One region of the Dendrosporobacter sp. 1207_IL3150 genome, then DNA from elsewhere that is predicted to be linked to it. Evidence: a T-box and tRNA genes for the amino acid it is inferred to sense, from the RefSeq annotation. Region 1 holds a T-box; the other regions hold tRNA genes.
The links. The T-box of region 1 lies ahead of tyrS (tyrosine--tRNA ligase). A T-box ahead of a tRNA ligase gene usually reads a tRNA of that ligase, here a tRNA-Tyr.
Positions count from the first base shown of each region.

Region 2: it encodes a tRNA-Tyr, which carries the amino acid that the T-box ahead of tyrS (tyrosine--tRNA ligase) is inferred to sense. The anticodon was not compared.
Region 3: it encodes a tRNA-Tyr, which carries the amino acid that the T-box ahead of tyrS (tyrosine--tRNA ligase) is inferred to sense. The anticodon was not compared.

Region 1 is NZ_JBAIYU010000014.1:898-8,241, forward strand. Features, by position in the region: gene V6C17_RS08165 ([Fe-Fe] hydrogenase large subunit C-terminal domain-containing protein) at 1-1,325, shown strand, start outside; gene V6C17_RS08170 (SpoIIE family protein phosphatase) at 1,325-2,476, shown strand; gene V6C17_RS08175 ((2Fe-2S) ferredoxin domain-containing protein) at 2,497-2,736, shown strand; gene V6C17_RS08180 (4Fe-4S dicluster domain-containing protein) at 2,766-4,262, shown strand; T-box leader at 4,311-4,558, shown strand; gene tyrS (tyrosine--tRNA ligase) at 4,585-5,826, shown strand; gene V6C17_RS08190 (YebC/PmpR family DNA-binding transcriptional regulator) at 5,910-6,647, shown strand; gene V6C17_RS08195 (BofC C-terminal domain-containing protein) at 6,766-7,341, shown strand.
Region 2 is NZ_JBAIYU010000032.1:118,928-126,271, forward strand. Features, by position in the region: gene rplA (50S ribosomal protein L1) at 1-239, opposite strand, end outside; gene rplK (50S ribosomal protein L11) at 305-730, opposite strand; gene nusG (transcription termination/antitermination protein NusG) at 758-1,288, opposite strand; gene secE (preprotein translocase subunit SecE) at 1,334-1,549, opposite strand; tRNA gene V6C17_RS15595 (tRNA-Trp) at 1,601-1,676, opposite strand; gene rpmG (50S ribosomal protein L33) at 1,707-1,856, opposite strand; tRNA gene V6C17_RS15605 (tRNA-Met) at 2,185-2,261, opposite strand; tRNA gene V6C17_RS15610 (tRNA-Thr) at 2,273-2,348, opposite strand; tRNA gene V6C17_RS15615 (tRNA-Met) at 2,359-2,434, opposite strand; tRNA gene V6C17_RS15620 (tRNA-Tyr) at 2,441-2,525, opposite strand; tRNA gene V6C17_RS15625 (tRNA-Thr) at 2,530-2,605, opposite strand; tRNA gene V6C17_RS15630 (tRNA-Met) at 2,691-2,766, opposite strand; gene V6C17_RS15635 (undecaprenyl-diphosphate phosphatase) at 2,965-3,765, opposite strand; gene V6C17_RS15640 (DUF421 domain-containing protein) at 3,957-4,658, opposite strand; gene pfp (diphosphate--fructose-6-phosphate 1-phosphotransferase) at 4,721-5,986, opposite strand; gene V6C17_RS15650 (6-phosphofructokinase) at 6,095-7,183, opposite strand; gene sigH (RNA polymerase sporulation sigma factor SigH) at 7,321-7,344, opposite strand, start outside.
Region 3 is NZ_JBAIYU010000017.1:46,770-54,113, forward strand. Features, by position in the region: gene V6C17_RS09235 ((deoxy)nucleoside triphosphate pyrophosphohydrolase) at 540-947, shown strand; gene V6C17_RS09240 (hypothetical protein) at 1,029-1,511, shown strand; gene V6C17_RS09245 (hypothetical protein) at 1,586-1,753, shown strand; gene V6C17_RS09250 (acetate uptake transporter) at 1,939-2,550, shown strand; gene V6C17_RS09255 (N-acetylmuramoyl-L-alanine amidase) at 2,722-3,291, shown strand; tRNA gene V6C17_RS09260 (tRNA-Met) at 3,394-3,470, opposite strand; tRNA gene V6C17_RS09265 (tRNA-Tyr) at 3,477-3,561, opposite strand; tRNA gene V6C17_RS09270 (tRNA-Thr) at 3,566-3,641, opposite strand; gene V6C17_RS09275 (hypothetical protein) at 3,775-4,002, opposite strand; gene V6C17_RS09280 (glycerol-3-phosphate responsive antiterminator) at 4,226-4,798, shown strand; gene V6C17_RS09285 (MIP/aquaporin family protein) at 5,019-5,747, shown strand; gene glpK (glycerol kinase GlpK) at 5,836-7,332, shown strand.

The DNA.
Region 1 (7,344 bases):
AGACATCTACGAAGAAAACACTAATTTCATCAAACTGTCCTGTTATTGTTAATATTGTTAAGAAATATTATCCGAATTTAGTTGAAAATTTGGCACCAATAGTATCGCCGATGATGGCCCACGGACAGATAATGAAACGTAATTTTGGTGAAGACGCATACGTTGTATTTGCAGGCCCATGCATGGCTAAATTTGCAGAACATAACGATCTTCATGCCGTCGATTCAGTTATGACATTTGTTCAGCTAAGACAGTGGTTGAATCGCCACAAATATGAGAATGGCAACTCGCCGGTAGAGTCCTACGAGCCAGAGCCATTAGGGAATGCAAGGTTTTTTCCATTGGCCGGAGGGATTTTAAAATCTTTTATGGATTTTGACATTCTCGATACCGAAATTATCGCTGTTGATGGGATTGAAGACTGCAAAGAAGTATTTGAGAGTCTATCAAGAGGAGAAATTGCGCCAAGATTCATTGAGGCGTTCTCATGTAATGGTGGTTGTATTGGAGGTCCTGCTGGTGGAAGTACTCAACCAATGCCAGTAAGACGTCTTAAGGCAATTGAATATGCAAATTCCGTTGATAAGAAGGTTTTATGGCAGCTTCCGGAAGGAGTAGATTTTTCCATTACACATTTACCTGACCCAGTTAAAAACGTTGAACCAACAGAAGATGAGATAAAGGAAATCTTGCATCAAATAGGTAAATTTACACGGGTAGATGAAAAGAATTGTGGGGCCTGCGGATATAATACATGTCGTGATAAAGCTGTCGCTGTTTACAGTGGTTTGGCTGAGACTGAGATGTGTATGCCTTATATGAGGTCCAAAGCTGAGTCATTTGCTAATATAATTGTAGAGAACTCCTTAAATGGTATAATTGCTGTCAATGAAAAAATGATTATACAAGAACTTAATCCAGCAGCAAAACAAATGTTCAGCAATAAGAAACCTATGGAAAAAGGTAATAGTTTGACTGAGTTTATTGATTGCTCGGACTTTGTAGCTGCTGCAAACTATGGACATAAGGTGCTAAGCAAGCGGGTTGAATATTCTGACCATGGTGTTATTACAGAGCAAATGATAGTGCCGGTCCCACAACATGGATTAGTAATCGGTGTTATCACTAATGTTACCGATCACGAAAAAAGAACTCAAGAGTGGCAAAAGATGAAAGAGGAAACTGTTGCCAAAGCATCAGAAATAATAAATAAACAAATGCAGGTAGCCCAGGAGATAGCGGGGCTTTTAGGCGAGACTACTGCCGAAACTAAGTCGGCACTACTTGAAATGGTTTGGGTTCTCAAAGGCAAGGAGGAGAAATAATGGAACAACTTCATGCCGAAGTAGGTATAGCTCAACTATCAAAAGATGGTGAAGAGTTATGCGGAGATAATGTTGTTATAACAAGGACATCTGACGCTACCATAATAGTTCTATCTGATGGGCTGGGAAGTGGAGTCAAGGCCAATATTTTAGCTACATTAACGACAAAAATAGCTTCGTCGATGTTAAAAAGAGGTATCCCATTAGAGGATGTTGTTAATACAATTGCAGAGACGCTACCTGTATGCCGACAAAGGAAGATTGCTTACTCGACTCTACAGATTATTAAAGTAACACCTTCTGGCTTAACGACAGTAGTAGAGTTTGATTGTCCACCAACATTTCTGATACGTGATGGTCAGGTAGTTAAGTTTCCTACCCAGGAAAGCATTATAGGTGGCAAAAAAATTAAAGTCGGCAGAATGGTTTTACAGGAAAGTGACGTGTTAACAGCAGTAAGTGATGGTGTTATTCATGCCGGCATTGGAGGCTTACTAAAGCTCGGCTGGGGGTGGAACGGTGTCGCTGACGAATTGAAGTCATTATGCAAAGGTGAATGTAAGCCTGAAGATATAACAACTCAGCTTGTAAACTGCTGTGAAGGATATTACCTTGGTCGACCTGGAGATGATTCAACTGCAGTTGCCGTTAAGGTGCATAAAGCTCGTTACTTGACGCTATTAACCGGACCGCCAGCCGATCCGGCGAATGACGAAAAGGTAACGCAACGTTTTCTTGGGCAACCTGGCAAGAAGATAGTTTCTGGTGGAACTACTGCGAATATTGTCAGTAGAATAACCGGTAAACCACTCACTGTTGATCTATTATTTTATGATCAGCAAGTGCCGCCAATCAGCCATATTGAAGATATTGAGTTAGTTACAGAGGGGATACTTACTCTTAACGCTGTATTAGAAAGACTTAATGATGTAAATAGGCTATACGATTATAAACGGCAAGATGGTGCTACTCTACTAGCACGAATGTTGTTAGAGGCAGACATGATTGGAATAATGGCAGGAAAAGCAGTTAATCCTGCGCATCAAAACCCTAATTATCCGTTTAGAATAAATATAAAGTCTCAGGTATTGTCTAAATTGTGTTCTTTACTGGAGTCTAAAGGAAAGCAAGTTCAACTAGATTGGTTTTAACATTGTAGGAGGGGAATTTTATGACACTTGTATCGATAGAGATTTGTATGGGCTCAGCATGTTACTTGTTAGGCGCTCAAGATTTACTTGAAGCGATTGAATCGCTAGCGCCTGAAAAAAAAGCAAAAATAGATTTAAGAGGGGCAACTTGTCTAAAAGCATGCGGAAATGGTCCTAATATTAAAGTGGATGGTGTTTTGCTTTCGAATGTAACGCCTAAGGAATTACTGGAAATAATTCACGATAAGATAAACGGATAGATTATCTTAGCAAGGAAGGAGACTTGGACATGTCACAAGTCACAGAAGTTGTTAAATTGCGCCGTAAAGTTCTAGCTGAAATAGCTAGAATGACTTTTGCTGGTGAGTTAATTAATAACGTTGAAGAAATATTAAACACAGTTGTAACTGAAGATGGGCCACGATATCGTTGCTGTATTCATAAAGAACGTGCAGTTCTTCAAAGCAGAATCAAATTGGCATTAAGTCAGCCCGCAAGTATTACTCTTAAAAGCGCTGCTCAAAATGCTTACGAGGGACAAGCTGCAGATATGCCAATGATTCATGTAATGTCAGAAGCCTGCGATCAATGTCCAATAGATAAATTTATAGTTACTAATGCCTGTCGAAATTGCTTAGCACATCACTGTATAAATAGCTGCCCTAAAAAAGCAATAATGGTTGTTCAAAATAGAGCATATATAGATAAAAATAAATGTGTTGAGTGCGGACTTTGCAAGAAATCGTGCCCTTACAGTGCTATTATAGAAGTAAATCGGCCATGTGAAAGTGCTTGCGATATAAAGGCTATAACTGCGGGAAGCGATAGACGAGCGTTAATTAATTATGAAAAATGTGTTCAGTGCGGAGGGTGTAAAACGGCTTGTCCTTTTGGTGCAATTACTGATCGGTCAGTAATTGTTCAACTGATTCAGGCATTGAAAGCAGACAAAAAAGTTTATGCAATTGTGGCGCCTGCTTTTGTTGGGCAGTTTGGAGCAAAGGTTCAGCCGAACCAAGTTATTAGCGCTCTTAAGAAACTTGGATTTTACGATGTTTATGAGGCGTCATATGGAGCTGATATTGTTACAGTAGAAGAAACGAGAGAATACATTGAATCTGTGCCGGAAAAACGATCATTTATGACAACTTCTTGTTGCCCTGCGTTTGTTGATATGATTGATAAGCATTTACCTGAAATGACAAGTGCTATTTCTAGTACTGTTTCTCCTATGATTGCTACTGGAAAAGTTATTAAAGAACTTGATTCTGATATAGTCACTGTGTTTATTGGTCCTTGCATTGCTAAAAAGGCAGAGGCCGCAAAATACTCTGGTGTTATAGATTTGGTCTTAACCTTCGAAGAGCTGGCGTGTATTATGGTGGGTGCTGGTATAAATATTGCCGCAGTTGAGGAAACTGAATATAAAACACACGCATCAAGTACAGGTAATAACTTTGCTAGGGCTGGTGGAGTAGTTCAAGCTGTTATAAAGCACGCTGAAAAACTTGACGGTAATGTCGTTATTAAGCCACACCGTGCCGAAGGGCTAAGTAATTGTAAAGTTTCGTTACTTCAGTTGAAGGCAGGAAAAATAGACGCAAACTTTTTTGAAGGTATGGCTTGTGCTGGCGGATGTGTCGGTGGACCAGGTGTCCTAATAAATTCAAAAGTTACGGGAAAACTTATTGAAAACTATGCTGCAACTTCTGAGTGTAAGACTGCATCTGAAAACAAAGATGCCATGGATATTTTAAACAAAGGCGGGCATTGGCACGTTAAATAGATTGACAATTTTTGAGTATGTTGTTATATTAACAAATAATAATAAATATAAAATGCAATGATTGGGAAAAGTAAACTTGTATTGCTTCGCAGAGAGCTAGGGCTTGGTGAAACCTAGTAAGGATACTTGCTGAAATACACCCATGAGCAGCCAGCCGAAAGATTAGTTCGGACTATATCTACTAGGTGAAGTCGGTTAGCCATCGTTAAAAGGCTATGCATTATTTATGTAGTGCATTTTATTAAGCGGCTTTTTAGCAATTTGGGTGGTAACGCGGGTTTTAGCTCGTCCCTCTTTTAGGGGCGAGCTTTTTATATTTAAAATGATATTTAAGGGGGATATATTGGTGTCGGTATTTGAAGTACTAAAAGAGCGCGGGTATATCGCGCAGCTTACCCACGAAAAAGAAATTGAAGAATTGTTAGCAAAAGAAAAAATTACTTTCTATATAGGGTTTGATCCTACCGCAGATAGTCTCCACGTAGGTCATTTTTTGGGAATGATGGTTATGGCTCATATGCAAAAGGCGGGGCATCGACCTATATGCCTAATCGGTGGCGGTACCGCAATGATTGGCGACCCAACTGGCAAAAGTGATATGCGCAGGATGATGACAAGTGAAATAATTGCTCAAAATGGCGAATGCTTTAAAGAGCAAATGAAGCGCTTTATTGATTTCACTGAAAATAGAGCATTAATGATGAATAATGCTGATTGGCTAATGTCACTAAATTATGTGCAAGTTTTACGAGAAATTGGTGTTCACTTTTCAGTTAATCGAATGCTGACCGCTGAATGTTTTAAACAGCGATTAGAACGTGGACTATCTTTCCTTGAATTCAATTATATGCTTATGCAAGCCTATGATTTTCTCGAATTAAACAGGAGAACTGATTGCGTTATGCAGTTAGGTGGTGACGATCAATGGTCAAATATTATAGCAGGAGTTGACCTTATTCGTCGTAAAGAAAGCAAGCCGGCGTATGGTCTGACATTTACGCTGTTAACTACAAGCGACGGAAGGAAAATGGGCAAAACTGAAAAAGGTGCACTATGGCTTGATCCGAAGAAAACTTCACCGTACGAGTTTTACCAATATTGGCGTAATATTGATGATGCAGATGTTGCGAAATGTTTAGCCTTACTAACGTTCTTGCCAATGGATGAAGTACGTCGTCTTGGATCATTGAAAGATAAAGAGATAAACATTGCTAAAAGAACCTTAGCATTTGAAGTAACTCAACTAATTCATGGCAGTGACGAAGCAGCAAAGGCTCAGCAGGCAGCTGAGGCGCTTTTTGGTGGTGCAGGTTCATTAGAAAATGCGCCTAAGGTTACAATAACATCAGAAATGCTTGAAACTAAATTACTAGATGTTTTAGCTACAACAGGCATTATAGCTTCAAAAAGTGAAGGTCGTAGATTAATTACTCAAGGTGGCTTATATATAGGTAATGACAAGGTTACCGACCCGGAAATGCTGTTAGTAGGAGAATTGTTAACCGAAGGCAGTGTATTAATCCGCAAGGGCAAGAAAAATTATACTCAATTAATACTAGAATAAGTTCTTTGAAACTAACACTTTGCCAATATTGTTATGTTATGATAAAATAATTCCTGATTTAGTTTAAAAGGGGAGAAAAATTTATGGCAGGGCATTCTAAATGGGCCAATATTAGGCACAAAAAAGGTAAAATGGATGCTATTCGCGGTAAAGTTACAACAAAAATTGGTCGCGAAATTACAGTTGCTGTACGGCTAGGTGGTAGTGATCCTACCGGCAATATGAAATTAAAACTAGCTTTGGCTAAAGCTAAAGCTAATAATATTCCTAAAGAAAACATTCAGAGGGCTATACAAAAAGGGTTAGGTGCTCTGGAAGGCAGTACTTACGAGGAACTAACTTACGAAGGTTATGGTCCGGCAGGTGTTGCTATTACGGTTGAAGTAATGACTGATAACCGAAATCGCACAGCAGCTGATATTAGACACTTGTTTTCTAAGTATGGCGGCAATCTTGGAGAAACTGGCTGTGTTGGCTGGATGTTTAACCGGAAAGGTCTCTTTGTAATTGAACAAGAGACCGGGGCTGATGAAGAAGAACTTATGATGCTGGCTCTTGAGGCAGGGGCAGAGGACTTTAAAACAGAGGATGAGTCGTTTGAAATAACCACTAGTCCGGAAGAGTTTCATCAAGTACAAGAAGTACTAGAGAAAAACAATATACAGACCTCGATAGCCCAAATAACAATGATTCCAGAAACAACAGTAGAATTGAATGCTGATGATGCCGTGAAAATGTTAAAACTTATCGATGCATTAGAAGATCATGACGATGTTCAAGAAGTTTATTCAAACATGGACATTCCAGAAGAAATGATGTAAAAAAACAGGCTTCGGCCTGTTTTTTCATTTCAAACGATATAAAAATATATTTATGTATAAAAATTGCATTTTTTGGTAATAATTTTGGCAACATAGATTTTTTGGGGGAGATGTTAATATGTTGTCATTTAAAAAAGTTGGCAAGAAGCGGGCAGTACTTGCGGGAACTGTTTTAGCGCTAGTGGGTCTGCTTACATATTATTTTGTTTATTATCCGTCAGGTCAGGATAAATATCCTATACTGCCTCAAGAAACGCAGGTTGCAAAGCAGGATAATAAAATAAAGGTAACGCCTAACACGGATATTGCCCAAAAAATTATCTACTTAAAGTGCAATGATGAAGAAGTTATTAAGACTAAACCTGCTGAAAATTTGATAGGCTTAAACTATCAGCAAGTACAAAACATTTATTCAGGCTGGAGTATTGATAAGTTTGACAATCTGGAAATAGCTATGACTCTTAAAGTTGATAGTTACTGCCGAGAACATGCTAATAATATGTTTATTGGAGTCAAAGATGGATATGTTGCAGTGTATTACGGTAAGCCGGGTGAAAAAGCAATTTTAAAAGAAGTTACTAAGCTTCCGTTAGATCATATAATGCCGCAGGATGCTGAGGAACTGAAACGAGGTTTAGTTGTTCAATCACGGGAAGAACTGCTAAGGACACTTGAAGGAATGCAATCACGTTAGACA
Region 2 (7,344 bases), on a different contig from region 1:
CCTTTAGCAAAAACAAGTACACGCTTAGTTTTACCAGTACCGTAAGGCAGTACAACTGCTCCACGAACTTGTTGGTCAGCATGTTTAGGATCTACGCCCAATTTAACTGCAACTTCAACAGTCTCGTCAAACTTAGCAATAGATGTCTTCTTAGCTAGTTCAATTGCTTCTTCAGCATCATAAACTTTGTCTTCAATCAACTTTGCAGCTTCTTGATATTTCTTACCAAATTTCGGCATTACGTTTTCCTCCTATTGTGGTATTAGCGGAAGTTCCTCCCACTGAGAAGACGATTATAGACTTATTAGTCTATAATGTCAATCCCCATGCTGCGAGCAGTGCCTTCAATCATCCGCATAGCGGCTTCAACACTAGCAGCGTTTAAGTCTTTCATCTTGCTTTCAGCAATCTCACGCACTTTTGCGCGCTGCAACTTAGCAACCTTTTTCTTGTTAGGTTCACCAGATGCAGTTTCAAGTCCGGCAGCCTTCTTAAGCAGAACAGCAGCTGGAGGAGTTTTAGTGATAAAAGTAAATGATCTATCCTCAAATACTGTAATCTCAACAGGAATGATTAAACCAGCTTGAGCAGCTGTTCTCTCATTGAACTCCTTTACGAAAGCCATAATATTAACACCAGCTTGACCGAGCGCAGGACCGACCGGAGGCGCTGGAGTAGCTTTGCCAGCAGGGACTTGTAGTTTTACAAGTTTAACAACCTTTTTAGCCATTTATGTTACACCTCCTTAAATAAATACCTATATCTTTTCTACTTGAGTAAAATCCAATTCAACTGGAGTTTCACGTCCAAACATATTTACAAGCACCTTCAGCTTGCTGCGGTCAGGATATATCTCAGTGACTGTGGCTGTCCAATTCTCAAAAGCACCAGAATTTATACGCACGTGCTGAGACACCTCAATATCAATCTTTGGCTTGAGTTCTTCAATTCCCATCGCCTTAAGGATACGTTTTACTTCGGCATCAGTGAGTGGGATTGGTTTAGTGCCAGATCCGACAAAACCAGTTACACCGGGTGTATTACGCACTACATACCATGAACGGTCATTTACAATCATTTCAACCAAAACATAGCCCGGGAAAACTTTTTTCTTGGCAATTTTTTTCTTGCCATCTTTAATTTCAACTTCATCTTCCATCGGTACAAGTACGCGGAAGATTTCGTTTTCCATCGCCATCGAATGAACTTTACGTTCTAGATTGGCTTTAACTTTGTTTTCATAACCGGAATATGTATGGATTACATACCAATTTCTTTCGGATTCCATCACCTGAAGGGACGCTCTGCTACGTCCCTCACCCCCTTAGCCGGCTTATCGTATAATTAAATGCAATAACTCATTAAAAAACATATCAACGAGCCAAATCAATACTGAAACTGCAACAACAGAAACAAATACAATACCTGTAAACGATATAAGTTCTTGCTTATTCGGCCATGATACTTTTTTCAGTTCGGCTTTTACTTCTCGGAAAAATCTCTTCCAGCGCGAAGTAGTGCCTTGCACAGCTGTTTCTTGAGCAGCCATTTTCTTCACATCCCCGTAGCGTACTGCTATTGAGCTTAACACAAAGTTATATGGCAGGGGCAGTAGGACTTGAACCCACAACCAACGGTTTTGGAGACCGCTACTCTACCAATTGAGCTATACCCCTACTTATGTTAATCAACAGATTAATTATAATTTATTTAGTTTCTTTGTGTAAAGTATGTTTTTGACAAAACTTGCAGTACTTATTGAATTCTAATCTATCCGGGTCATTTTTTTTGTTCTTATTGGACTGATAATTGCGTTGTTTGCATTCAACACAGGCCAATGTTACTGCATTGCGCATTTTTTGCACCCCTCTTACCTGTAAATATGACACGTCTTCAAAATGTCACTAATATAATCTAGCACACTTATATCGCGCTGTCAATAGCCCACGCATCCGGGTATGTTGTTTTTCCACCAAAACCCTTTTGTGTAAAATTCTTTATTATTCTGACTGAGCCGCGGATTTTAAGCACACCACTATGAAACTTAGAAATTACAGCCTTTATAAATATTTCCAACCAAAATTTATTTTATACACTTAATAGTTAAAACACTTATTTTAGCATGGAGTGTTTTCGCATTAAAACATAAAAAAACTCCGTTTTCACGAAGTTAACTGTTGTTATTGGTGGCGGCGCAGGGATTTGAACCCCGGACACTTCGGGTATGAACCGAATGCTCTAGCCAGCTGAGCTACGCCGCCGTATTATATTATGGAGCTAGTGACCGGGATTGAACCGGTGACCTTATCCTTACCAAGGATACGCTCTGCCGACTGAGCTACACCAGCAAATAGATGTTGGTTGCGGGGGCAGGACTTGAACCTACGACCTTCGGGTTATGAGCCCGACGAGCTACCAACTGCTCCACCCCGCGATTAAATGGTGGATGGGGTTGGATTCGAACCAACGAAGGCAGAGCCGGCAGATTTACAGTCTGCTCCCTTTAGCCACTCGGGAACCCATCCATTATGGAGCTGGCAAGAGGACTTGAACCCCCAACCTGCTGATTACAAGTCAGCTGCTCTACCAATTGAGCTATGCCAGCATTTTGCTTCGTCAACAACAAGGTTATTATATATTATTCGACTTATTATGTCAATAACTTTTTAGCTGTTAAGTGATTAATAAGTTGGTTGCGGGGACAGGACTTGAACCTGTGGCCTTCGGGTTATGAGCCCGACGAGCTACCAACTGCTCCACCCCGCGATAAATAATTACCTCGTCACAAGTAATAATATTATCATAAGAGCTTTCAAATGTAAAGTCTTTTATGATGTTAATTTTTTCATTTTTTAATTGTTCTATATGACTTTAACAAACAACTTACTTTATCAAATGAACATTAGCCGAATTTATCCAGGGACTTATCCGCTGGGCCTGTGCCCATGTTATATAAAGGCCTGGTCATCGAACAAAAAAATAATAATAGGAAAACGCCGCAAGAACAAAGCGATAATAAGCAAATGCCGCTAATGAAGAGTTATTCAGAAAACGTAAGAACCACATTACTGATATATACGCAACCACAAAAGACACTGCAAAACCAATAGCAAACATCGTAATGTCTGAACTGCTAAGTTTACTCCAGACCTTCAATAGGTCATATAAACAAGCTACCGCCATTAGAGGCGCTGCAATAATAAATGAAAAATCGGCTGCAGCTTTGCGACTTAAACCGAAAAACAGTCCACCCGCAATCGTAGAGCCTGAGCGTGAAAAACCAGGCCATAGAGCCAAAACTTGGAAAAGTCCAACAAAAAAAGCTTGTTTTATTGTAATTTGATCAACATCACGGGTACTAGGACGACTAGTAAGTTTCTCCGCTAACAACATCAATACGGCACCAGCTACCAAACCGATAATAACTGTATAAGGAGAAAACAGATACGTTTTAATAGGAGAATGAAGAAGGTAACCAATCCCCATAACAGGAACTATACCTGCAAGCACGTGCTGAGCAGTTAATCCGCGACCATAAAGACTCAGTTTTCTCGGCTGGAGCATCTGAACAAACTTTTCTCTATATATAAAAAGGACTGAAAGTATAGCACCTAGCTGGATAAAAACCTGAAAAACACTAGCAATTTCTCCTTCAAAATTTAGCATAGACCCGACTAGAATCATATGTCCGGTTGAAGATACTGGCAGAAATTCTGTTAGTCCTTCAATAATTCCAATAATTACAGCAATTATATTTTCATTCATAGCAGCACATCCTTTATAATATTTTCCAGCTCTCTCACTTATAACATTATACACTACATCGTGGCATTTTCAATTATGAGTCGACGCAATTATACCCGCGCAAGTCGCAACAGTTATATTGAACCTCAGAAAACTGATATCTCATAGATTTATGGTTATCTTGCACGAAAAAAAACAAGGGAGCACCCTTGTCAATGTATAAACATTTTACTTTCAGCATCGTTTTTATTTACTAAATGAAGATTATGCTCCTTATCCATAAAAGCTACGAAAACCTCATTTAATTTTTCTTTGTTAAGCTTTTCAAATTCTGCAATCTGCACTACTGAAAATCCTAGATTTTTAAGAGCATCTTCTTGCAGATTTCCATCTATAATAACCGGAACTAATACCAAATTTTGTTCAACCTCTAAATTAAGCTGATTTGGAGTAATTGGCTGATATCGTGCCTTTTTCAAAACACTTAGATTTCCACTAGGTTCAAATAATGCTATTTCAACCTCATTTATATTGAAAACATCTTTACCACGTAGCAACTCTAAAAGTCGATCAGTAGAAATAGGTAATTTTTTCAGATTTTCCTGCAACAAACTTCCATCTTCAATTATAATAATCGGCTTTAATATTCTTCTACAATTAAACTCACGCATTTTCGTAAGCAGTCCGATATTAAACTGAATAGCTCCTAGTATGATAAGAGCGATAATCGCAGCACTAATATCTGCGTTCGAATCGGCAATAACCGTGCCGGCAGCAGTAGCGGCAACGATAAAAACCGCTGCCTCCAGCGTATTTAGCTCACTTATACGACGTTGACCAACAAGTTTCAACGCAATTAGTATAACTCCTAATGTTGCTACTACCCTGAACAAAATAGCACCAACTGAATCCATAGTTGCCCCTCCAATACTTACATAATTAGTATTGTCAGGCAATTTAAATATATTCTTCCGTCTTACTGAGTGATATATTGGTATTTTCTTATAAAATTATCCGGGCTAGTTCTAGTTAGAAGAGCCATCTTTTTTAGAATTACACTCGAATTTAAATCCTGCTCTTCTAATCTAATCATAAATTCTCTTGCAACTTGATATTGGACAGAGTCTATATTAACAAGCCTGATTTTAGTTTTACCAGTAGCAGGATCGCGAATTTTGTCAAATTCAAGCGGTTCAATCTGATTGTTTTGGATAGTAATCATTGCGTCAGTACCGCCATTCCGCAAAAAATCAAATGCCGCAAAACCAAGATTACGTGTATATTCAATATCAAATGCTATCGGCGGCGCACAACGCAGTTCATAGCCAATTTCTTTATCTACCAATGTCATTTTGATCCCTGCTGACTTCAACTCTTTATCCACTGCCCGCTTAATTAATTCGCCAAAGTTGATCTCAGAATAGCGAATATGTCCATGATCATCTCTGCAAGCACCATCCAGCTCCATTAAATCCTCTGGCGATATCTTCTCAATTACCCCTTCAGCGATAACGGCAACGCCATGATTACGATCTGACGCTAACCTTTTTATAATCGACCCAACAAGTATATCAACAATTTTTTGCAGTCTTACTTTACCTTCGTCAAATTCTTCTGGGATTATTGTAACTGTAGCTCCTGAGCTTTTTCCAATTCCTAAAGCCAAATGGCCAGCAGTACGGCCCATTGCAATGGCAAAGTACCATCTTCCTGTTGTTTTTGCATCTTCCATTAAATTCTCTACAATATTGGCTCCAACTTCCCGAGCAGTTTCAAAACCAAATGTCGGTACTCCTTCAGGCAGCGGCAAGTCGTTATCTATCGTCTTAGGAACGTGGACAATATTCACAGCTACTCCTTTGTTTTTCTTTGCATAAAAAGATATTTGAGCAGCAGAATAAGCAGTATCGTCTCCTCCAATCGTCACTAGATGGGTAACACCAAGATCAATTAGAGTTTCGACTACCTTAGCTAAATCAGCCGCATTTTTAGTTGGATTGAATCTGGACATTCTAAGTATACTACCGCCCTCTAAATGAATCCTACTTACTATATCTGTCGTTAAATTGAGCACCTTTTTGTCACCTTGCGCCAAATGAGAAAATCCATCAAAAATCCCAAGAGTTTTCCAGCCATACTTTTCAGCTTCAATTGTAACCGCACTTATAACGCTGTTTATACCTGGGGCCGGCCCACCGCCGCATAAAATTGCCAATGTATACCCTGATGGTATTGTCATCATGGTTCGCCTCCTCAAACAACACTAAAAACTAATCAAACTGCCAGTTCGGCAGTTTGATTTAATATAGTAAATATTATGATGTTGTAAGAAGAAGTATGTTATATCCAGTCAATCACCAAAACTTATATTAATTGATCTTGCCGCATTCACTAAGTCACTATCAATAGGGACATTACCCGGCTTACCAGCAAGCTCATTAACAGGTATAGTAATTATTCTATTATTTTGTAAAGCTACCATATTTCCGGTCTTCCCCGTAAGCAAACATTCTACAGCTGCAACTCCATATCTAGTTGCTAATATCCGATCGAACGCAGTAGGACTTCCACCTCGCTGCAGATGTCCAAGAACTGTGCATCGCGATTCGACACCTATGGAGTTTTCAATATCTTTGGCCAGCTTATCACCAATTCCCCCTAGGCGAATTTTTTCACTACTGCCCTCAGCAGGCTTTGTACCTATTAATTCACCATCCACTTCTCTTGCGCCCTCTGCAACCACAATTATACTAAATAATTTATTTTGCTTCTGCCGCTCAACTATTTTAGCTTTTACAGCTTCAAGATTATAGGGTATTTCAGGAATCAAAATACAATCTGCTCCTCCGGCCAACCCGGAATGCAGTGCGATCCAGCCAGCATAACGCCCCATAACTTCTAATACCATCACCCTATGGTGGGATTCCGCTGTCGTATGCAGCCTATCTAAAGCATCAGACGCAACACTAACTGCAGTATCAAATCCGAAAGTCCGTTCAGTTCCAGGAATATCATTATCTATTGTCTTAGGCACACAGACTACCGGTAAGCCTAATTGGCCAAACTCAGCACCAATTCTAAGTGTACCGTCTCCACCGATTACAACAAGCGCTTCAATCCCTTTTTCAGCAAGATTCTCCATCGCTTGCCCAGACATATCTTCATATGTAAGCTGGCCGTCTTTGTATATCCGATACTTAAATGGATTGTCTCGATTCGTCGTACCGAGAATAGTCCCGCCGCGTGGTAATATACCAGAGACATTAAGAGTAGATAGCTCAATCATCTGATTTTCAACAAGGCCGCCGAAGCCATTTTTGATTCCCCACACCTCTATATTATGGCTTTTTGCAGTTTTAACTACCGCCCTGATAACTGCATTCAAACCCGGGCAGTCTCCCCCCCCGGTAAGCACTCCAATTCTCTTTAACGCCATCATAAGATACCCCCAAACAATTAATAACCATTATTTTGTACCTAATACCCTCAAATTACCCAATACGCTGAAACCAAGTTTATTTCCTTTTCCACAGGCAAATCTTGATAAAAAAGAAAAAACATCCTCACGGATGTTTATTAATCGTCGCCATCTAGGCAATC
Region 3 (7,344 bases), on a different contig from region 1:
TACATTGAAACAAAAATAGTGTATACTATAATTAATTAATTACTAACAAATAATAAGTATCCACAAAAAGACAAATGACAAGGGGTTGGGTACATGGCTGATAAAAAAATATGGGTTGGAAGATCAGTATACTCCTTGACTTCTATACCTATTGGTATCAAGCAAGATATAAGTAAAATGAAAAGCTTTTTACTAGAACTTACTAATTTAATGAAGTTTCATTATCGGTAAATTAATTGTGAATGATTATACATATGATGCCAGTAAATGGATAAACTACATGTTATGCTACTATAAGGAGTGATAAGTTTGAATTCAAGATTATACCAAAATCCGATTGTTGTAATAACAGCACTTATAAGTTTTTATACTCTAGCTATGTCAATTTATGCGATACTCAGATAGTATTGAGCTATGTAAAATTTAAATGGAAGGCGTTTAACTATTTAAGTTAGACGTCTTTTTTAATGTAAAATAAAACTTCCTCAAATAGGATAAAAATAACAAAACAAAAATCAGTCATTTAAGAGGTAATAAAAATGAAAGAAGTAACTGCTGCTTTAATATTAAATAATGGAAAGATTTTAGTAGCAAAACGATCCTCAGATGATGATCTAGCTAACTTATGGGAGTTTCCTGGGGGAAAAATAGAACTTGGTGAGTCGCCTGAAAGTTGTCTAATCCGAGAACTGGATGAAGAGTTAGGGATAAAAGTGAATGTCGGCGATTTTTTCATGGAAACTGTTCATGAGTATGATAAAGGGGTAATTAAGCTTATTGCATATTGGGTATTTTGGAAAAGTGGTACGATTGCTCTCAATGTACACGAAGAAGTAGCCTGGGCAACAAAAGAAACTATTTTGCAATATAATTTTGCCCCTGCTGACGTACCAATCGTTACGAAGCTGCTATCCGAACCATATTGGAAAGAGCTTGAAGATGATTAATGCGAATACGCGAAAAATTCATTCTATTTCAATATAACTGGAATATAATGCTATCAAAAAGTATGAAAGAAGGGCTAGGGCTTGCAAGATGAGTGCGATGTAATGCCTGACATACTAACAGAGGAATATAAAGCTGTACTAAAAAACTTAGCAAGTAAGTTTACGGATATATTAGGATACAAAGTGGATTTTGTTCTTAGAATTCAGGATAAGCAGCATTGGCATATTTCATATATAAGTCAAAATGGATTTGCTTTGATAGTTAGTCTTTGTAATACGTCTGGCTCACGATTATATAATGGCTTTTATGTAGATAGACCAACGGTATTCATTTATCGCTTCGATGTAAGGCCGTCAGGAAAAGGTTTCGGATCGAAAATAATAGATATATTACTTGGAGAAATATACCTTAAGACGAATTTTGAACGAGTAGGTCTTTTATCTAATGCAAAAGTAGACGGGTTTTGGTGTAAGTTGGGGTTTGAGCATTTTGGCAGCGATGAAAAATGGATGAAATTCGATCTTACTAATAAAAAATACTATACTCAAAATCTTTTTACATAACATCTTTTGGCAAAAATTGACAAATAGCTTATAATATAATTACCATATAAGGGGCGATGTGGAGGCGAGAAAGCATGGAGATTGACGAATTAGCCAAAATTAGGCTAAAAATTGCCGATTTATCAAATCGGCTTTGTTATCAAAACGAAGAACCCGAGATTAAAGAACGTATAATGGCTGAATTGGAAAAACTAAGTGAAGAATATATTAAGCTTAAGAATAAATCTTATATAAAAGTTTAGAAATGTTTAATAGCACGGTCTCATGACCGTGCTTTGTTATTGGATAAATTTACAGGTAAATTTTAAGGTACAGACATGGATAATTTTTGATTAAAATAATTAATTAAATTATTTTAACTACAGTGATTGACACAATATGACCAAATATGATATTTTAAAAATACTTTGTATTTAGGAGGTTATTAATGAGTACTGGTAACACGCAAAATGTAAAAATTACTGTTGCAGATCCTTCGGCATTAGGTTTAGTTGGACTTGCTATGGTTACACTGGTTGCATCGTCCCAAAAATTAGGAATAACTACAGGGGTAGCGTTTGTATTGCCTTGGGCTATTTTCTTAGGTGCTATTGCCCAATTAATTGCTAGTATTTATGATTTCAAGCACAACAATATTTTAGGAGCAACTACATTTGGCGCCTATGCTTTATTCTGGTTTGGTGTAGGAACTAGCTGGCTGATAAAATTAGGTGTTTTTGGTCCTGCTCTAGCTGCTACCGCTGATCCAAAACAATTAGCATTTGCATTTATTGGATATTTAATCTTTTCCTTATTTTTGACTATTGGCTTCATGGAAACAAACAAAGTTCTTTTTTCAATTCTCGTCCTTATTGATATTCTTTTACTTTGTTTAGCGATTGATACTTACAGTGCTAACCATACAGCACATACTATTGCAGCTTGGTCTGAATTGATAATCTCTTTACTATCTTTCTATGGTTCAGGTGCAGTGGTTCTAAATCATCACTTTGGCAAAGTGTTTTTACCTGTTGGAAAGCCTTTTGGCATTTTTAAATAAAATCATTAATAGCCCTCTATCAGCTGATAGAGGGCTATATTTTTGCCTCATTATGACTCTTTCCACTTATATTACGCTGTTGCTATAGTTTCATTTTAAGTTCTTTAGCAATACCAATTAAGATGGCATAATATATTATAAGGTTGAGAACCAAAGGAAGGAGTGCTGTACATGAGAAAGATTAATTTGGATGAACTTAGAATAATGGCCGAAAATGCAAAAGCCGGTCTAAAAACAGTTGCCGAAAACCTTGGACGCCCGGTTAAGATATATATTCATTGGTCAGCTGGACATTATGATCAATATTATAATGACTATCATATTAATATCGGTAAAAATGGCGAATTATTTGTCAGTACGGACGATTTTAATGAATATAAGCTGCACACCTATCACCGTAACAGTGGTGCAGTTGCGATATCTGCTGCTTGCGCTTATAATGCTCACTCGGCTAATGATCTAGGCCCAGAGCCTCCTACTGACTATCAGATAGAGGGAATTGCTCAATCACTAGCAGTTCTAACAAAAGCATTAGATATACCTATTGATAATAAACATGTTATGACTCATGCTGAAGCTGCGGATAATTTGGATGGTGATTTTCGTTGGCATGAACCTTATGGTCCCGCATCTACTGTTGAACGATGGGATTTTTGGGTAATAAAAGAAGGAGACGAACCTGGGTCCGGTGGGGATATTTTGCGCGGTAAGGGAGTCTGGTACTGCAATAATGGGCTTTAATTTTAAAAAGGCTTTTGCTCAAGGTGAAGTAGATACTATACTAATCGTGCCTTTTTGAGAAAGTAAAAAACCTCACTATAGAGTGAGGTTTAATTAGCATTGTGGTGGCGGCGCAGGGATTTGAACCCCGGACACTTCGGGTATGAACCGAATGCTCTAGCCAGCTGAGCTACGCCGCCAAAATATGGTGGATGGGGTTGGATTCGAACCAACGAAGGCAGAGCCGGCAGATTTACAGTCTGCTCCCTTTAGCCACTCGGGAACCCATCCATTATGGAGCTGGCAAGAGGACTTGAACCCCCAACCTGCTGATTACAAGTCAGCTGCTCTACCAATTGAGCTATGCCAGCAAATCGCATTAGCGACAATATGCATTATATATCATATTTACGATATATGTCAACTGAATTTTTATGTAGATTTTATGGAATTAAATAGGGGTGGACATTTCCACCCCTATTTGGTATTGTTACTAAGGATATATTATGCAGGCATTTCCGAAGTCCCTGAAGTATATAACGGCTTTTCTTCAGCGCTTGATTCAAGACCTGTGCCTTTAAAAGCGTTTTCATTTTGAATAGTAGGCGAAGAGGCGTTGGTAGTAGTTGTTGATGATGATGTTGTTGGAGTAGTAATAGTAGTAATAATGTTATTAGGAGTATCAGTGTCGGTATAGGCATTAGTAATTGGGTTATTACGTTCATTATCCATAATTATCACCTCTTGTGTATTTTTAGTGTAAAAGCGTTATTCTAATTTTTAAATAATCACCTCCTGAAAAATAGTTTCCCCAAAAGTTTTTTTTACGAACTAAATTTTTTTGTTTTTTGGAAGGTATTATTTTCTTTTGTATTTTTCAAAAAGGAATATTTTGAATTTAACCGAAATTCATTTATATGTAATATTATTTTAAGTAAAAGAGATGTGAGTAAAAATGGGACAAACAACAATCTGCGATAGATTATTCACGGAAGGATCGATTGTGCCTGCAGCTCGCACTATTAGTGATTTTAAATGTGCGTTATCAAGCACTAGTGCCCAAAGTGTAATATTGTTATTTGGCGATATTATTGTATTACCCGAACTTATAGCCGAGGCTAAAAAATATAATAAGCGGTTGCTTGTACATTTAGACTTGTTAGGCGGTTTTGGAAAAGATAAAGCTGGCATTAAATTCTTGGCTAGAATGGGAGTCACTGGTGCTATTACTACTAAACCCCAACTGGTAAAATATGCTCGTGAAGAGGGCATGATTGTAATTCAAAGACTTTTTTTAATGGATTCAGAAGCGCTGCGTTCTGGAATTCATCTATTACATAGTTGTAAACCAGACGCGGTAGAAATATTGCCTGCTTCTGTTCCAGCTGCTACAATACAAGAACTTTTTAAAGAGACTGGGTTGCCAATTTTAGCTGGTGGTCTAATCTATACTGCCGAAGATGCGAAGACTGCATTAAGTCGAGGTATCCATGCTGTAAGTACCAGCAGACGAGAATTATGGAAATAAAATAATTTTTTTAATTTAAAGGAATATTATGACAAATGTCTAATATCATTTATTAAGTAAATATTTTGGACGAGAGATACTAGAGAAGTTCATTATAGATTTAGTCATGCAGGCTAGGTTTGTTTTGGGCTTCTTTTTCTATGTCTAGTCTAATGCTAAAAGGGGTTGATATCAGACAACAAAAATTTCGGACTTATAAAAATTTAATGAGGGGGATCGTATTATGACAAATTTATTTGGTGAATTTTTTGGTACTATGGTGTTAATGATTTTTGGTTGTGGTGTTGTCGCTAACTGCCTTCTTAAAAAATCAAAAGCTGAAGGCGCAGGCTGGATGGTAATTACCGCAGGTTGGGCATTTGGTGTAGTTCTCGGCGTTTTTTCAGCGGTTGCTACGGGAGCTCCGCAAGCCGATTTGAACCCAGCAGTAACTCTTGCTAAAACTTTTATGGGCGTTTATACTATGCCTCAAGCTATTGCGACAATGGGCGCTGAATTACTTGGCGGTATCGTTGGTGCAACGATTGTTTGGTTGGCTTTCTTACCACACTGGGAAGTTACTGAAGATAAAGGTGCTAAACTTGCGATATTCTGCACAGCTCCTGCTATTCGTAACACTGGCGCTAACTTACTTTGTGAAATTATTGCCACTGCAATGCTTGTACTAATGATTTTTGCTATATTCTCTAAAAATACTGGAAGCATTCCAGCAGGCTTTGGTCCATACTTGGTAGGTATTTTGGTTTGGGCATTAGGTTTAAGCTTGGGCGGTCCTACTGGTTATGCGCTAAACCCTGCTCGTGATCTTGGACCTCGTATCGCACATGCAATTCTTCCGATTGCTGGTAAAGGTGATTCCGACTGGGGATATTCATGGATTCCAGTTGTTGGTCCTCTTGCCGGTGCAGCAGTTGCATATGTTATCGGTCATGCTATAGGCTTAATGTAATATAAACACTTATTGGTATTTAAGGTATTTGATTATGGTTGGTATTTAGTTTGATTGTTAATAAAAATATATTTGAGGAGTGGCTGAAATGACTAAGAAGTATGTTTTAGCGCTAGACCAAGGAACTACAAGCTCAAGAGCGATTCTATTTGATCAGTCATCTAATATTGTTGCCGTTGCCCAAAAGGAATTTACTCAAATATTCCCTAAACCAGGCTGGGTTGAGCACAATGCTGAAGAAATTTGGGGAACTCAAATTGGTACAGTTGCTGAAGTAGTTGCTAAAGCTGGTATTTCACCGACTGAAATTGCTGCAATTGGTATTACTAACCAACGTGAAACTACAGTTGTTTGGGATAAGAATACTGGCAAGCCGGTTTATAATGCAATAGTTTGGCAGTCTCGTCAAACTATGGATATTTGTAATGATATCAAGGCAAAAGGTTTAGCATCTATGTTCAGAGAAAAAACTGGATTAGTTGTAGATGCTTATTTCTCCGGTACTAAGGTTAAATGGATTCTAGATAATGTTGAAGGCGCTCGCGCTAAAGCAGAAGCTGGAGAGTTACTATTTGGAACAATTGACACTTGGCTTATCTGGAAGTTAACTGGCGGTCAAGTTCACGTTACAGATTACTCAAATGCTTCCCGTACATTAATGTATAATATCCGCGATTTGAAATGGGATGAAGAGCTTCTTGATGTGCTTACCGTTCCAGCATCTATGCTGCCTGCAGTTCGCCCATCTAGCGAAGTATATGGCAATACCGATCCGGCAATATTCCTTGGCGCGACTGTTCCTATTGCAGGGGCTGCTGGTGACCAGCAAGCAGCATTGTTTGGTCAAACTTGCTTTAAGCCGGGTATGGCGAAAAACACCTATGGTACTGGTTGCTTTATGCTTATGAATACAGGCAGTGAATTGTATTCATCTAAAAATGGCTTATTAACAACTATTGCTTGGGGCATTGAAGGTAAAGTAGAATATGCTCTAGAAGGCAGTATTTTCGTTGCAGGTTCTGCAATTCAATGGCTTCGTGACGGTCTAAAATTGATCGAAGCTGCTGCTGACTCAGAGTATTATGCTCAAAAGGTAGCCGATGCTGAAGGTGTATATGTAGTACCTGCGTTTGTTGGTTTGGGTGCTCCATACTGGGATATGAAAGCTCGTGGTGCTATTTTTGGGCTGACTCGTGGTACAACTAAAGCTCACCTTACTCGTGCAACTTTAGACTCAATGGCATATCAAACTAAAGATGTACTTAGTGCTATGGAAGCTGACTCTGGTATCAAACTGCAAGCCCTAAAAGTAGACGGTGGTGCAGTAGCAAATAACCTTCTAATGCAATTCCAAAGTGATATTCTTGGCGTTCCAGTGGATAGACCTGATGTTACTGAGACAACAGCACTAGGGGCAGCTTATCTTGCTGGCTTAGCAGTTGGTGTATGGAATAGCAAAGAAGATTTAATTGAGAACTGGAAGCTAAACAAACGTTTTGAGCCAGAAATGGAAGATGCAAACCGCGCTAAACTTTACAGTGGCTGGCAAAAAGCTGTAAAACGCGCAATGGACTGGGAAGAGTAAACTAATTTACTA